3 regions of the Cronobacter sakazakii genome follow, and region 1 is predicted to be linked to each of the others. Evidence: predicted binding sites of a transcription regulator. Region 1 holds the regulator's gene; each other region holds the start of a gene.
What was found. Region 1 encodes PhoB, which activates phosphate uptake and scavenging genes when phosphate is short. Its sites were predicted from a motif close to CTGTCATAAAACTGNCNNAT; they were not measured.
Positions count from the first base shown of each region.

Region 2: kdgR (DNA-binding transcriptional regulator KdgR) is a predicted target of PhoB. The motif match lies at 4,085-4,104, and genes of this name have one in related genera.
Region 3: pstS (phosphate ABC transporter substrate-binding protein PstS) is a predicted target of PhoB. The motif match lies at 3,976-3,995, and genes of this name have one in related genera.

Region 1 is NZ_CP011047.1:4,333,673-4,339,003, reverse strand. Features, by position in the region: gene sbcC (exonuclease subunit SbcC) at 1-1,274, opposite strand, end outside; gene sbcD (exonuclease subunit SbcD) at 1,271-2,485, opposite strand; gene phoB (phosphate response regulator transcription factor PhoB) at 2,684-3,373, shown strand; gene phoR (phosphate regulon sensor histidine kinase PhoR) at 3,396-4,709, shown strand; gene brnQ (branched-chain amino acid transporter carrier protein BrnQ) at 5,108-5,331, shown strand, end outside.
Region 2 is NZ_CP011047.1:2,814,663-2,819,993, reverse strand. Features, by position in the region: gene rlmA (23S rRNA (guanine(745)-N(1))-methyltransferase) at 1-179, opposite strand, end outside; gene cspE (transcription antiterminator/RNA stability regulator CspE) at 333-542, opposite strand; gene CSK29544_RS23005 (DUF2627 domain-containing protein) at 556-699, opposite strand; gene CSK29544_RS13475 (MBL fold metallo-hydrolase) at 1,220-2,227, opposite strand; gene CSK29544_RS13470 (YebO family protein) at 2,248-2,535, opposite strand; gene mgrB (PhoP/PhoQ regulatory lipoprotein MgrB) at 2,605-2,748, opposite strand; gene CSK29544_RS13460 (YobH family protein) at 2,907-3,146, shown strand; gene kdgR (DNA-binding transcriptional regulator KdgR) at 3,202-3,993, opposite strand; gene htpX (protease HtpX) at 4,246-5,127, opposite strand; gene prc (carboxy terminal-processing peptidase) at 5,322-5,331, opposite strand, start outside.
Region 3 is NZ_CP011047.1:991,602-996,932, reverse strand. Features, by position in the region: gene glmU (bifunctional UDP-N-acetylglucosamine diphosphorylase/glucosamine-1-phosphate N-acetyltransferase GlmU) at 1-758, shown strand, start outside; gene glmS (glutamine--fructose-6-phosphate transaminase (isomerizing)) at 986-2,815, shown strand; gene CSK29544_RS04640 (hypothetical protein) at 2,895-3,512, shown strand; gene CSK29544_RS04635 (hypothetical protein) at 3,557-3,883, opposite strand; gene pstS (phosphate ABC transporter substrate-binding protein PstS) at 4,082-5,122, shown strand; gene pstC (phosphate ABC transporter permease PstC) at 5,262-5,331, shown strand, end outside.

The sequences.
Region 1 (5,331 bases):
CGCAGCGGACGCTGTTCGTTAAGCTGCGCCAGCGCCTGCGCGGCGTCCTCCGGCGAGAGCGTAAGCCCGGCGTCCGGCAGCGCGTCGCGCTTGCGGCGGGTGGCGTCGAGCGTCTCGTTCAGCGCGCGTAGCTGGTCGCGGTCGCGTTTCTGCTGCGCCAGCACCGCGCGCCAGCCCGCGAGCTCGCTGCTCCAGAGGCGAAAGCGGTCATGCTCCGTCAGCCACTGGCCAAGTTGTGTGAGTTCTGCCGTCTGCGCCTGCGCCTGTTGTGCGGCGGCCTGGCGGATCTCCCGGCGGCGCTGCTGGCTTTCCTGTAAGCGAACGCTTACTTCTTCATGCTGACGACCGGTGGCGGTAAGGGCGGTTTCCAGCTCCTGACAGCGCAGCCACGCCGGACGCAGTTTTTCCGCCGGTAGCGCCGCTTCAAGCCGCGCGAGATCCGGCGCGGCGGCCTGTAGTGCTTGATCTGCCGCCGCCGCCGCATGGCGCGCCGCGTCGAGCGCGCTGGCAAGCGCGGTACGCTGCGTCAGCCACAGGTGTTCTTGCTGTAACTGGCGCTGGCGGGCAAGCAGCGTTTTTTCCTCGTCAGTAAGCGCCTGCAAACCTGTGGTTAAGCTTTCCCGTTGCGCTTCGTCCAGCAGCCGCACGCCCTGCGCCTGCGATTCAAGCTTCTCAAGCTGGCTGCGGGCTTCTTTATGCTGTTCGAAAATACGCGCCGAGACCTGACCGTAGATTTCGGTGCCGGTCAGCTCTTCCAGCAGTTCGGCGCGCGCTTTGGCTTCGGCATTGAGAAACGCGGCAAACTGCCCCTGCGAGAGCATCATCGAACGGGTGAAGCGGTCGTAATCCAGGCCCGTCAGCGCGGCAATTCTGTCGAGTTTGTCTTTGATTTTATCGGCGACGATTTTGCCGTCTTCGCAGCGCGCCAGCTCCACGCGCGGGGCCTGTAAATTGCCGTCCGGCTGGCCGCGCGCGCGGCTCTGGCTCCAGAAGGCGCGCCAGGCGACGCCTTTGACTTCAAACTCCACTTCCGCCAGACACTCGGCGGTGTCGCGCGTCATCAGGTCATTCTGGCTTTGCGACAGCGCGTTCAGGCGCGGCGTGCGGTGGTAGAGCGCAAGGCAGATGGCGTCGAGCAGCGTGGTTTTGCCCGCGCCGGTCGGGCCGGTAATGGCGAAGAGCCCGTTGCTCGCGAACGGTTCGGCGGTAAAGTCGATTTTCCATTCGCCTTTCAGCGAGTTCAGGTTTTTTAGGCGCAGGGTTAAGATTTTCATGCCTCGTCCTCCTCGTGCAGGCTCTCCAGCGTGCGGGCGAAGAGCGTGCGCAGGCGCGCTTTCTCCGGCTCCTCAAGCGATTCCAGCTCCAGGCGGCGTTCAAACACCTCTTCCGGCCCCAGCTCGCTGAGCGTTTCGGTGCTGAGCGTGCCGAGCGCGCGCTCGCGCATTTCTCGGCTGCGACGCAGAAGGACGACTTCCACCGGCAGGCTTTCGGTAAGCTGGCTTATCTGACGGTGCATATCATGCAGAAACTCGCCGGTGTCGATTTCGATATCGAGCCAGACTTTCGGCTCATCCGGCGCGTCGCGCCACTGTTCGAGCTGCGCGGTAATGGATTCCAGACTGCCTTTCAGCACCGCCAACGGCTGGCTGACCGGTACCGGCAGGGCTGTGACATCGCGCAGTTTGCCGTCTGCAAACTCCACCAGATAAACGCTTTTCTCTTTGCCGGTTTCATCAAAGCTCAGCGCAATCGGCGAGCCGCTGTAGCGGATATGCTCGCAGCCCGCCACTTTCTGGGCGCGGTGAATATGTCCGAGCGCGATATAATCGGCGGGCGGAAAGCGGTCCGCCGGGAAGGCGTCGAGCGTGCCTATATAGATGTCGCGCACCGCGTCACTTTTGGTCACGCCGACGGTGGTCAGATGGCCGGTCGCGATAATCGGCAGGTTACGCTCGCCGCGAAGCGCGCACGCGGCCTCATAGCTCTGCTGGTAGTGCAGGCTGATGGCTTCCAGCAGTTGCTGCTGCTTTTCACGGCCTGACTGCCCGCTGAGGCTTCGCAGTACGTCGCGCGGGCGTAAAAACGGCACCGGGCAGAGCACGGCACCCGGCTCGCCGTCGCGGCGGTACAAAAGCGTGGCCTGCGTTTCTGGCGTGAGCTGCGCGCTCGCGATAACCTGCGTGTTCAGGCAGGCCAGCAGTTCGCGGGATTCATTGAGCGTCGCGACCGAATCGTGGTTGCCGCCAAGCACGATAAGCGGGCAGTTCGCCGCCTGGAGTTTGACTACAAAGCGGTTGTAGAGCTCACGCGCATAGCTTGGCGGCGCGCCGGTATCGAAGATGTCGCCCGCGACGATAATCGCATCCACCTGATGCGCTATCGCCGCCTCCAGCAGCCAGTCGAGAAAAGTTTCATGTTCGGCGGCACGGCTTTTGGCGTAAAAATTTTGTCCAAGATGCCAGTCTGAGGTATGCAGAATACGCATGGAATGCCCTGTGGCGAAAAAGCGAGAAGGGGATTATAAACATCCAGTACGGCGGGTGTCCTGTTTCGTCGCGCCGCCGGGTTTTTCCCGGCGTGCTGACAGGTCATCTAACGGTCATCTTTTTCATAAATCTGTCATAAATCTGACGCATAATGGCGCCGCATAACATACTGTTTACTTTATTTAACAGGGCGAATCATGGCGAGACGTATTCTGGTCGTTGAAGATGAAGCACCTATCCGCGAGATGGTGTGTTTCGTACTGGAACAAAACGGCTTCCAGCCGGTGGAAGCGGAAGATTATGACAGTGCGGTGAATCAACTCAATGAGCCCTGGCCCGATCTGATTTTGCTGGACTGGATGCTGCCCGGCGGATCGGGGATCCAGTTTATTAAACATATCAAACGCGAAGCGCTGACCCGCGAAATTCCTGTGGTGATGCTGACCGCGCGCGGCGAAGAAGAAGATCGCGTGCGTGGCCTGGAAACCGGGGCTGACGATTACATTACCAAACCGTTCTCCCCGAAAGAGCTGGTGGCGCGTATTAAAGCGGTTATGCGCCGTATCTCGCCGATGGCCGTTGATGAAGTTATCGAAATGCAGGGCTTAAGCCTCGATCCGTCATCCCACCGCGTGATGACCGGCGAAAATCCCCTCGATATGGGGCCGACCGAATTCAAGCTGTTACACTTCTTTATGACGCACCCGGAGCGCGTTTACAGCCGCGAACAGCTGCTGAATAACGTCTGGGGCACCAATGTGTATGTCGAAGATCGCACCGTGGATGTGCATATCCGCCGCCTGCGTAAGGCGCTGGAGCAGAGTGGTCATGACAGAATGGTTCAGACGGTGCGCGGCACGGGTTATCGGTTCTCAACCCGTTTTTAAACCCAAAACAGGAGTGTGACGCGTGCTGGAACGGCTGTCATGGAAAAGACTGGTGCTGGAGCTGTTGCTCTGCTGTATTCCGGCGCTGGTGCTCGGGGCGATATTCGGCTATCTGGCATGGTTTTTACTGGCGGCAGTGACCGGATTGCTTATCTGGCATTTCTGGAATCTGCTGCGGCTCTCCTGGTGGCTGTGGGTGGATCGCAGCATGACGCCGCCGCCCGGCAGCGGGAGCTGGGAGCCGCTGCTCTACGGCCTGCACCAGATGCAGTTGCGCAATAAAAAACGCCGCCGCGAACTGGGCAATCTTATCAAACGCTTTCGCAGCGGCGCGGAATCCCTGCCGGACGCCGTGGTGCTGACCACGGAAGAGGGCGTCATCTTCTGGTGTAACGGCCTTGCGCAACAGCTTCTCGGCCTGCGCTGGCCCGACGATAACGGCCAGAACATCTTAAACCTGCTGCGCTACCCGGAATTCACCAGCTATCTGCGCGGCAAGGAGTTCAACCGGCCATTGCACCTGGTGCTCAATAACGGGCGTCATCTTGAGTTTCGCGTGATGCCGTACAGCGAAGATCAACTGCTGATGGTGGCGCGCGACGTCACGCAGATGCATCAGCTCGAAGGCGCGCGGCGCAACTTCTTCGCAAACGTCAGCCATGAGTTGCGCACGCCGCTCACCGTGTTGCAGGGGTATCTGGAGATGATGCACGAGCAGACGCTCGAAGGGCCGCTGCGTGAAAAAGCGCTGCACACCATGCGCGAGCAGACCTTCCGCATGGAAGGGCTGGTGAAACAGCTACTCACGCTCTCGAAAATCGAGGCGGCACCCGCGATGCAGCTTAACGAAACCATCGACGTGCCGATGATGCTGCGGGTGGTGGAGCGCGAGGCGCAGACGCTGAGCCAGCAGAAGCATACCTTCACGTTTGAGGTCGATCCGCAGCTTAAAGTGCTTGGCAACGACGAGCAGTTGCGTAGCGCGATTTCAAACCTGGTGTATAACGCGGTCAACCATACGCCTGCCGGGACGCACATCACGGTGCGCTGGGAGCACGTGGCGAACGGCGCGCGCTTTAGCGTGGCGGACACCGGGCCGGGGATTGCTGCGGAGCATATTCCGCGCCTCACTGAGCGGTTCTATCGAGTTGATAAAGCGCGCTCGCGCCAGACGGGCGGCAGCGGGTTAGGGCTTGCGATTGTGAAACATGCGCTGACGCACCACGACGCGCGTCTGGAGATTGAAAGTACGCCTGGCAAAGGCACGACGTTTTCCTTCCTCCTGCCGGAGCGGTTAATCGTCTCCGCGCCCGCCAAAGCGCTTTCTGACGCTTAATTCGTCAACCTTTCTTTCCAGGGCCAGCCATAAGCTGGCCTTATTCATTTTTTCGCCGACTCTGAACGCTTTTTACAGCGTTTGTCGCTTTTTTGCTCGCGCGAATCGCCGGAGGTTTTTTACGATTTTAGATTTTATCACTGCTCTGAAACTTAGATCTGGCATAAAGGTCTGGTTTTACGATCCTGTCTTGCCTTTAAACGTTATAAGCGTTTAAATTGCGCCCCTGCTATTGCCAGACCGACTGTTTTTACCTGGTAAATCGAAAAACAATTCTTCGCCAGCGTAATCGGGAAGCATATCCCGCTGTCAGCTCTGCAAATAGCCGCGTTTTCGTCAGGTGACTGGCGATAAAAAATTAGTCAATTTCAACACCACATCCACAGGCAGTAAATCTTATGACCCATCGTTTAAAATCGCGCGACATTATCGCACTGGGGTTTATGACCTTTGCGTTGTTTGTCGGCGCGGGCAATATTATTTTCCCTCCCATGGTTGGTTTGCAGGCCGGTCCGCATGTCTGGACGGCGGCGATCGGCTTTCTTATTACCGCCGTGGGTCTGCCTGTGCTGACCGTGGTGGCGCTGGCGAAAGTTGGCGGTGGCGTTGACAGCCTGAGCCA
Region 2 (5,331 bases), 1.5 Mb from region 1:
GCGCGGCGCGCCTGCATCATTTCGATACTGTCGCCCGGATCCCGCGAGCGCTTATGCTGCACCGGAAGAAGATTCACGTACCCTTCCTTTGCGATATCAAACTGATGATGACTGGCACAGCGAAAGCTGTTGGCCTGCGGCTCCAGCGGCAAATGGCAAAGGGGGCAAATAAAAGACATGCGGACTCCGAAACAGCGCAAAACGCGAAGTGTAACGTGATTCGGCAGTCGGGGAAACGCTGATGCGCCTCAGACATGAAAAAGCCCCGCCAGTGGGCGGGGCTTTAAAATAGCTGGCCGGTGAAACAAGGCACCGGGTCAGTTTAAGTGCGATTAGATAGCAACTACGTTAACAGCTGCCGGACCTTTCTGACCGTCCTGAATCTCGAACTCAACGTTCTGGCCTTCGGCCAGAGTTTTGAAACCATTACCCTGGATTGCAGAGAAGTGTACGAACACATCTTTGCTGCCGTCAGCAGGAGTAATGAAACCAAAACCTTTAGATTCGTTGAACCACTTAACTTGACCTTTAATCTTTGCCATTTCGCAAATTCCTTCAATTGTTTTGTTCGCCCGCGGGCGCTGACTTAGATAAAACTGAGACATTACTGCTTGAGGCACTAAAATAAGGTTCGGCAGAGAAGCGGTATTCAACGACAACGTGTTTACTCAGGACTTCTTTACTGAAAATGCCACACATAAACAGAACTGTACCTCGTTTAACCCAAAACTTGTTATCACACACAACGTAAACAATGGCAAGCCATTTTTATACGCTGCACGATCTGTCGCACAGATTCCTCAACAGAACGCTATGTCCCTGACAATAAAGCACAGAATGGGCCCGCGAAGCCCTGTAAGGGTCACTTCACCGCCCGGTATCTGGTATAAAGCCAGAATGCACTTTTTAACAGTAGCTCAATAACTTCGGTTCGTCCAGGCGACGCGGGAAAGCACAGGCATTATTTTTCGCGCTGTTATTATTTCTGCAAAAGCTTATTCATAAATGTGGTTAAACTTCATTTTAACGAGGCTTTATTACAGCCTGAAGGCAGTAAATAATGTACAAATCAAAAGAAATTGTACAAGCCAATTTTCTCCTGCACCAAAATAATGACATTTTAATGAAAGTTGCCTCAAAAAGAGGCAGCGGGAATAAGCAAAGCGTTTAATAAATCATCCTGACAGAAGCAAATATAACCAATCAGATATATTCTTAATCAGCGTTTATTTGCAGCCAGCGATAAATATTGCCCGATACGGCGCGGCGCAAACATTTCCGCTTTTTCGCCACGTTCAGCAAGCGCGTTTATCAGCTCGGCAGGCGGCGTATCCAGCGATTCATCAGCCAGTTCAAAAACGCCCCAATGTATAGGAATGGCAAGAGGGCGACCTGTATCCTGCCAGAGTCCGACCGCCTGTTGCGGATCCATATGATGCGGCGCCATAAACCAGCGCGGCGCGTAGGCACCAATGGGAATGGCCGCGCCCGTGAGCGGCCCGAGGCGGCGCGGGATTTCAAGCAGTTCAGGCGTATAACCGCTGTCACCGCTAAACCAGAAACGCTGCGTAGCGCTTTCAATCACCCAGCCGCACCATAGCGAGCGGTTTCGGTCCCACGGTGTGCGCATGCTCCAGTGCTGTGCCGGAACGGCAGTGATGTTCAGCTCTTCCAGAGACTGATTGCCCCACCAGTCAAATTCTGTGACGTTGCGGATGCCGCGTTTCACAAACCATGCCTTCAGCCCCAGCGGCACAAAAAACGCCGCATCAGGAAAACGTTTCGCAAGGCGGCGGACCGTGCTGTTGTCCAGATGATCGTAATGATTATGGGAAATCAGCACCGCGTCGATGCGCGGCAGGCGGGCAAGCTCCAGCGGTAGCGGCGTTTTACGAACGGGGCCATAGAAATTCACGGGCGAAGCCCGGCGGGAGAAAAGCGGATCGGTGAGCAAATAGCGACCGTTAAGACGCAGCAGCAGCGTGGCATGGCCGAGCCACCAGACGCCGTCTTCGACGCCGTCAATAACTGCAGGCTGCCACCACTGGCGGATAAACGCGTCGTACCCGCCAGCAGGCGGATGCGGCAGCCCCTGCGCTTTACGTTCATCCTGCCAGCGGCGCAAATCGCCGGGCTGATGCCCGACTTCACGCGTGTTGCAAAACCCGTCCGGGCGGTGATGCGCTTTTGTAGGGTCGTACCAGGGGTTCTTCCAGACCATGCCCATCACCTCCGGGGCGTTGATGGTTAACGTTCAGCCACAAGGCGGACGAAACCGTCATCGTCATCCTGTGTTGCGTCAGCAGATGCCGCAGGCGTCTGCGCCTCCGGCTCGTTCGCCTCACACAGACGACGCAACAGTGCGGTCTGACGCTTTTCCTGTTCAAGCAGCGCTTCCAGCAGTTCGACCTGCTGGTTTGCGCGCACGCTTGCGCGATTGATAAAGAACCAGGCCACCAGCGCCACGATGGCACCAAAGAGAGAAATCGCCAGGGCGGCGAAATTTAAAGCACCAGAATTGATAATGTCGTTCATGCTAACCACCTCAGGGAAACGCGCTATCTTACCACCGCGGCGGCGCAAGGGCATCGCCTGAGTGACGCGTTACCAGGGAATGAACTTATTGATAGTACAAATGCCGCTGAAAAACTGAACGTCCTGATCGCACATCACATTGAGCGTCTGCATCCACAACAATAAACAGGCCACCAGCACGGCCAGCAAAATAGCCCATCTGAATTTTTTCACTACCTTCTCCGTTACGGCATCTACGGGGCCAAATTATCACGGAAACCTTAAACCAAATATCACTGTAACGTTAACTCACGGAATACGGAATCCTCTCCTTGTGACGCAGCGGCAGCCACGGCAGGCTGTATGCCTGAACGTTAACAAACGGAGCCGTAATGCGCTATTTGATTCGTATTGCCGCACTTTTAGTGGTGGCCTGGGTTGCGCTGCTTTTCAGCGGTTATGGGATATTAATTGGTAGCCACGAGAACGCTGCAGGACTGGGATTACAGTGTTGCTACCTGACGGCAAGACAGGTAGTGAGCACACAGTTCATTCATTCTGACAGCGGACTTATCGGCATTACCGCCTGTCCGGTACTGCGCAAAAGCGAAACCGTCGTGGACAACGGTTAATCAGACGCAGTAAAAAGCCGCAGGCTCGCTGCGGCTTTTCATCAGAACGGGTCTGTCAGAACGGATAGTTGTTATACCCCATCTGTGCGGAAATTTTCCGCGCGGAGGTATGCAGGATCTCAACATACTCGTGCAGGCGTTCTTCGGAGAAACGCAGCGTCGGGAAAGAGATACTCAGCCCCGCGATAACCACGCCAAAGCGGTCGAATACCGGCACCGCGATGCAGCGCAGCCCTTCTTCCTGCTCTTCGTTATCTTCGCCGTATCCCTGCTCGCGAACCTGATCCAGTACCGGCAGCAGCGCGTCGGTAGAGACAATAGTGCGATCGGTACTCCGCTTATACTCGACGCCTTCGAGGATCTGTCGAACTTCATCGCGGTCGCGCCAGGCCAGCAGCACTTTACCGATAGCGGTACTGTAGAGCGGGTTACGACGACCGATGCGCGAATACATACGCAGGTTATACATGGAGTCGATTTTATGGATGTAGACAATGCTGTCTTCATCCAGCGCGCCCAGGTGAATGGTCTCTTTTGTCAGACGCGACAGTTCGCGCATCTGGATATCTGCGCTACGAATAAGGTCGACATTCTGCAATGCGCGCGCGCCAAGCTCAAAGAGCTTGAGCGTCAGAGAATATTTTTCCGACTCGCCTTCCTGAGCCACATAACCCAGTGATTTCATCGTCTGCAAAAAGCGGTAAACGGTGCTTTTTGACATCATGACGCGCTGCGACAATTCGGTGATACCAATTTCGCGCTCTTCACCCAATGCCTGCAAGATACCAAAGACCTTGAGCACCGAAGAGACGGAGTCAGGCTGTTTATCTAATTCTGCGATTGCCATTGATCACCTCGATCGCATTTGTTTTATAAAAATCAGAACCGGTTTTTATTATAAATTCCGCGCGCCGGTGCCGCAATGAATCTGTGCGCGCACATCATAAATCTGCGACATCCAACCGCATTGGGCCACAGGATATATCTTTCGCACCAGATCAAACGCTTAAGATGAACGTACCACTCGAAAGCGCCCTGCCCGCACCGCCAAAAAAAAGCGCGCCACGAGGCGCGCTTTCGTCTTCTATCGCTTACGCAATTATTTCAGGTATTCGCCGCTACGCAGCGCTTCGATACGTTTATCGAGCGGCGGGTGCGTCATGAACAGTTCACTCAGCGATTTTGATTTACCATTGATGCAGAACGCCATCATGCTGCTCGCTTCCTGCGGCTCATAGCTGGTTTTCAGGCGCTGGAGTGCGGCGATCATTTTCTCGCGTCCCACCAGTTTAGCGGAGCCTGCGTCAGCGTGGAATTCGCGGTAGCGCGAGAACCACATGGTGATAATGCTCGCGAGGATACCGAATACCAGTTCCAGCACGGTCGCGACCGCGAAGTAAATCAGCGGGTTGCCGTTGCTCTCTTCGCCTTCATCGCGGTTGCCGCCGAGGAAACCAGCCGCCACCTGCGCAATGATGCGCGAAATGAAAATCACAAAGGTGTTCACCACACCCTGAATCAAGGTCATAGTGACCATGTCGCCGTTGGCGATGTGGCTGATTTCATGCGCGATAACCGCTTCCGCTTCATCACGGCTCATGTTCTGCAACAGGCCGGTACTTACCGCTACCAGCGAGGCATCGCGGCGAGCGCCTGTTGCGAAGGCGTTGATATCCGGCGCGTGATAGATAGCCACCTGCGGCATCGCGATACCCGCCTGGCGCGACTGCTGCGCCACGGTATCCATCAGCCAGCGTTCTGTTTCATTACGCGGCGCTTCGATAACTTCACCACCCACCGATTTCAGCGCCATCCATTTGGACATCAGCAGCGAAACGATCGAGCCGCCAAAACCAAACAGCAGCGCCATGATCAGAAGGCCCGTCACGCTGCTTGACTGGATCCCTGTCAGGCTGAGCACCAGACCGAACACCACCATAACGGCCAGGTTAGTCAACAGGAAAAGCGCAATTCGCATCATAATTTTCTTTTTACCTCGGTTTCACAATACGCATTATGCGATTACACACATCGTAGGGGCGCGCGCGCCGTTTTCAAGCATCAACGGCTGGCAAGTCCCTAAAAATACGAAACTTTACATTTTGTAGCATTTCACTGACGGGGGATTAACACGACATAAAAAACCGGCGCCTCAGAGGACGCCGGTTGGGGATTTTACTTCTGA
Region 3 (5,331 bases), 1.2 Mb from region 1:
CCTGGAACGAAGGCCGCGAGATTGCCGCCGTGCATCCGCAGCGTTTAAGCGAAGTGGAAGGCGTGAACAACCGCCTGCAACTGGCGCGTCTTGAGCGCGTTTATCAGGCCGAGCAGGCAGAAAAACTGCTGCTGGCGGGCGTGATGCTACGTGACCCGGCGCGTTTTGATCTGCGCGGCACGCTGCAACACGGGCGCGATGTCGAAATTGACGCTAACGTCATTATTGAAGGCGACGTAGTGCTGGGCAATCGCGTGAAAATCGGCGCGGGCTGCGTGATTAAAAACAGCGTCATCGGCGACGACTGCGAAATCAGTCCTTACAGCGTGGTGGAAGACGCCCGTCTGGATACCGCCTGTACCATCGGGCCGTTCGCGCGTCTGCGTCCGGGCGCGGAGCTTCTCGAAGGCGCGCATGTCGGCAACTTCGTCGAGATGAAAAAAGCGCGTCTGGGTAAAGGCTCGAAAGCGGGTCACCTGACCTACCTCGGCGACGCGGAAATCGGCGATAACGTTAACATCGGCGCGGGCACCATCACCTGTAACTATGATGGCGCGAACAAGCACAAAACCATCATTGGCGATGATGTGTTTGTCGGCTCCGATACCCAGCTGGTGGCACCGGTGACGGTGGCGAAAGGCGCGACCATCGCCGCAGGCACCACCGTGACGCGCAATATCGCGGAAAACGAGCTGGTGCTCACCCGCGTGCCGCAGGTACACAAACAGGGCTGGCGTCGCCCGGTGAAGAAAAAATAAGTTATGTTCATGGCGGGCGCGCTGTATCTGCCCGCCATACGGTTTTGTCGGTCGCAGAGCAGTCATGCCCTGCGGCAGACTCGGGATGAGGGGATAACATAATCTTCCGCCCACAGGCAGTACCAAAACAATAACCCCACTCTCTACAAGGCTCGGGGAGCCCGGCAAACGGGCAAATACAGGTCGGCGACAACGCATGGCGAAATGCCATTGTCAGGAAATTAATTATGTGTGGAATTGTTGGCGCTGTAGCGCAACGTGATATTGCTGAAATCCTTCTCGAAGGTTTGCGTCGTCTGGAGTACCGCGGCTATGACTCCGCCGGTCTCGCGGTGGTGGACAGCGCGGGGCATATGACCCGTCTGCGTCGTCTGGGCAAAGTACAGATGCTGGTTCAGGCGGCAGAAGAACATCCGCTGCATGGCGGCACGGGTATCGCGCACACCCGCTGGGCGACCCACGGCGAACCGTCAGAAGGCAACGCGCACCCGCATGTCTCCGGGCATATTGTGGTGGTGCATAACGGCATTATCGAAAACCACGAACCGCTGCGCGAACTGCTGAAAACGCGTGGCTACGAATTCGTCACCGAAACCGACACCGAAGTGATCGCGCACCTGGTGCACTGGGAGCTGGAGCAGGGCGGTACGCTGCGTGAGGCGGTGCTGCGCGCCATTCCTCAGCTGCGCGGCGCTTACGGCACCGTCATTATGGATAACCGCGATCCGAGCGTTCTGCTGGCGGCCCGTTCCGGCAGCCCGCTGGTGATTGGCCTCGGCGTGGGCGAAAACTTCATCGCCTCCGACCAACTGGCGCTGCTGCCGGTAACCCGCCGCTTTATCTTCCTCGAAGAGGGCGACATCGCCGAAGTGACCCGCCGCTCCGTCGCGATTTTCAACACCCAGGGCGAAAGCGTCTCCCGCCCGGAAATCGAATCTAACGTGCAGTATGACGCCGGTGATAAAGGCATCTACCGCCACTACATGCAAAAAGAGATCTACGAGCAGCCGAACGCGATTAAAAACACGCTGGCCGGGCGCATCAGCCACGGCGAGGTGGATTTAAGCGAGCTGGGTCCGAACGCCGACGAACTGCTCTCTAAAGTTGAGCATATTCAGATTGTCGCGTGTGGCACCTCGTACAACTCCGGTATGGTTTCTCGCTACTGGTTTGAAGCGCTGGCAGGCGTGCCGTGCGATGTCGAAATCGCCTCGGAATTCCGCTATCGCAAATCCGCCGTGCGCCGCAACAGCCTGATGATCACGCTGTCGCAGTCCGGTGAAACCGCAGACACCCTCGCGGCGCTGCGTCTGTCTAAAGAGCTCGGTTATCTCGGTTCGCTGGCCATCTGTAACGTTCCGGGCTCATCGCTGGTGCGTGAATCGTCGCTGGCGCTGATGACCAAAGCCGGCACGGAAATTGGCGTGGCGTCCACCAAAGCGTTCACTACCCAGTTAACCGTTCTGCTGATGCTGGTGGCGAAACTGGGCCGTCTGAAAGGCGTGGATGCCGCCGTTGAGCACGATATCGTTCACGGCCTGCAGGCGCTGCCGAGCCGTATCGAGCAGATGCTCTCTCAGGACAAACGCATCGAGGCGCTGGCGGAAGATTTCTCCGACAAGCACCACGCGCTGTTCCTGGGCCGTGGCGATCAGTACCCGATCGCCCTGGAAGGCGCGCTGAAGCTCAAAGAGATCTCCTACATTCACGCCGAAGCCTATGCGGCAGGCGAGCTCAAGCACGGCCCGCTGGCCCTGATTGACGCCGATATGCCGGTTATCGTGGTGGCGCCGAATAACGAACTGCTGGAAAAACTGAAGTCCAACATCGAAGAAGTTCGCGCCCGTGGCGGCGTGCTGTATGTCTTCGCCGATCAGGATGCCGGCTTCACCAGCAGCGATAACATGAACATCATCCCGATGCCGCATGTTGAAGAGGTTATCGCGCCGATCTTCTACACGGTTCCGCTGCAACTGCTGGCCTATCACGTCGCGCTGATTAAAGGCACCGACGTTGACCAGCCGCGTAACCTGGCGAAATCCGTTACGGTGGAATAACGCGTTCTCGCGCGTGTTATGCTCTGAAGAGGTTGCCGGAAGGCAGCCTCTTTTTTTTAACGTCACGCAAAGGGATGTTATGTCGCTAAAGCGCTTTCTCGCCGGTACGCGGTTTTATCGGCTCATTACCTACAGCGCAGAGGTGGATGACGATATCGCCCACCGCAGGCTGCATAAGCTCAAACTTAAAATGGCCGAGCGCCACGATCTGCCCGATGTCCGCATCATCGGCTCGCGCCGTTTCTGGCGAGTGCCGGTGGGGTGCGTCTATGCCATGGCATTGAGTGCCGTCCTCAATCTCGCCGCGCTGCGGCCCGCTTTTTCTGTGCTGTGGATACTCTCAGGGGCTATCTGGCTGGTGTTGCTGATACTCGTGATGTTGATGGTAGAAAAAGGGCGACATCGCGGTTTGCAGCTGTTTCTCTTCAGCGCGTTTTTTCATGCGGCGTTAAGCCTGGCGACGCTGATTGCCGGCCTGATACTGTGGCCGTTTTCCGGTGTGTTCTGGCTCTGCTGGAGCGCGGGCGCGCTGCTGGTGTGGGCAGCATGGCGAATGATGAACAGTGAGGAGATGTTCAGGCTGGGCCGCTGGTGTCTTGCGAACAAAATGCGACGCGCTCATACCAAAGCCCTTCAGCGCCCTTCGGAAAAGCGCGCCTTAAAACGGGCAAAACACCGTAATGAGCCTGACCGATAAAAGGAGTAAGCTCCCTGCCTGAAGCCATACAGGGAGCCCATCGCTTATTTAATCTTGCTTTTTAAATCGTCCAGTTCACGGGACAGCTTGTCATTTTCCTGCTCCAGCGCCCGCAGGCGATTTTCCAGATCGCTATCTTTTCTGTCGTCCGAATAGCGGTTTTGCTCTTTGCGCTTATACGCCTCGACGGCCTTTTCCACATCCGAGATATCGACGTTAGACGGTGCCACGACGCCATCGCTGGTAAATATCGTCACCGGCGCGCCGTGAATACGGGTGCTGTGGTCATCCAGTTGAACCGGAGCTGCATAACTTATTGATGAAAAAGTAAGTAATGACGCTGCGGAGAAAAGTGACATTTTTTTTATCATTACGGCTATCCTTATAAATGACGGGCGGGTTGCGGAATTATAAAAGCATTAATATTCAAAAAGTTAAGTAAGACATTTCTGCATCTTTTTCATTGTCATAAAACTGTCATAATTCGTACATTTATCTGTCACCAAACTGTCCTACTTTGCTCACCGTAGCCACGAAACAATAAATTACGAACACCAGCAGGAGACATTATGAAAGTTATGCGTACCACCGTCGCAACTGTTGTCGCCGCGACCTTATCTCTGAGCGCTTTTTCCGCTTTCGCGGCAGCAAGTCTGACTGGCGCGGGCGCAACATTCCCGGCGCCGGTGTATGCCAAATGGGCGGATACCTACCAGAAAGAAACGGGTAACAAGGTAAACTACCAGGGTATCGGCTCCTCCGGTGGCGTTAAACAAATCATTGCTAACACGGTTGATTTTGGTGCTTCTGACGCGCCGCTTTCTGACGAAAAATTACAGCAAGAAGGGCTTTTCCAGTTCCCGACCGTGATCGGCGGCGTGGTGCTGGCGGTTAACCTGCCGGGCTTCAAGTCTGGCGAGCTGGTGCTGGATGGCAAAACCCTGGGCGACATCTACCTTGGCAAAATCAAGAAGTGGGATGACGAGGCTATCGCCAAACTGAACCCGGGCAAAAAACTGCCTTCTCAGAACATCGCCGTGGTGCGCCGCGCTGACGGTTCCGGTACGTCTTTCGTCTTCACCAGCTATCTTGCGAAAGTGAACGACGAGTGGAAATCCAAAATCGGCTCTGGCTCTACCGTTAACTGGCCGACCGGTCTTGGCGGTAAAGGTAACGACGGTATCGCCGCGTTCGTACAGCGTCTGCCGGGCTCTATCGGCTATGTGGAATACGCCTACGCCAAGCAGAATAACCTGACCTACACCAAACTGGTTTCTGCTGACGGCAAACCGGTCGCACCGACCGAAGAGAGCTTCGCCAACGCCGCCAAAGGCGCTGACTGGAGCAAATCCTTCGCGCAGGACCTGACCAACCAGAAAGGCGACGACGCGTGGCCAATCACCTCCACCACCTTCATTCTGGTTCACAAAGAGCAGAAGAAACCTGAGCAGGGCGCCGAAGTGCTGAAGTTCTTCGACTGGGCCTACAAGTCAGGCGCGAAACAGGCTAACGACCTGGATTACGCCTCTCTGCCGGACAGCGTGGTCGAGCAGGTTCGCGCTGCATGGAAGACCAACGTTAAAGACAGCAGCGGCAAAGCGCTGTATTGATCGAGATTTACCGATGATGGCGGATGGCGCTTCGCTTATCCGCCCTACAAAAATCCGGTAACATGCTGTTTTTTGTAGGCCCGGTACGCATCACGCTGCCGGGCATCATTCAAAACAGAGTTTAACTGAAGAGTGAAATATGGCTGCCACCAAGCCTGTATTTAACCCCCCCGGTAAAAAGGGCGATATGATCTTCAGCGCGCTGGTTC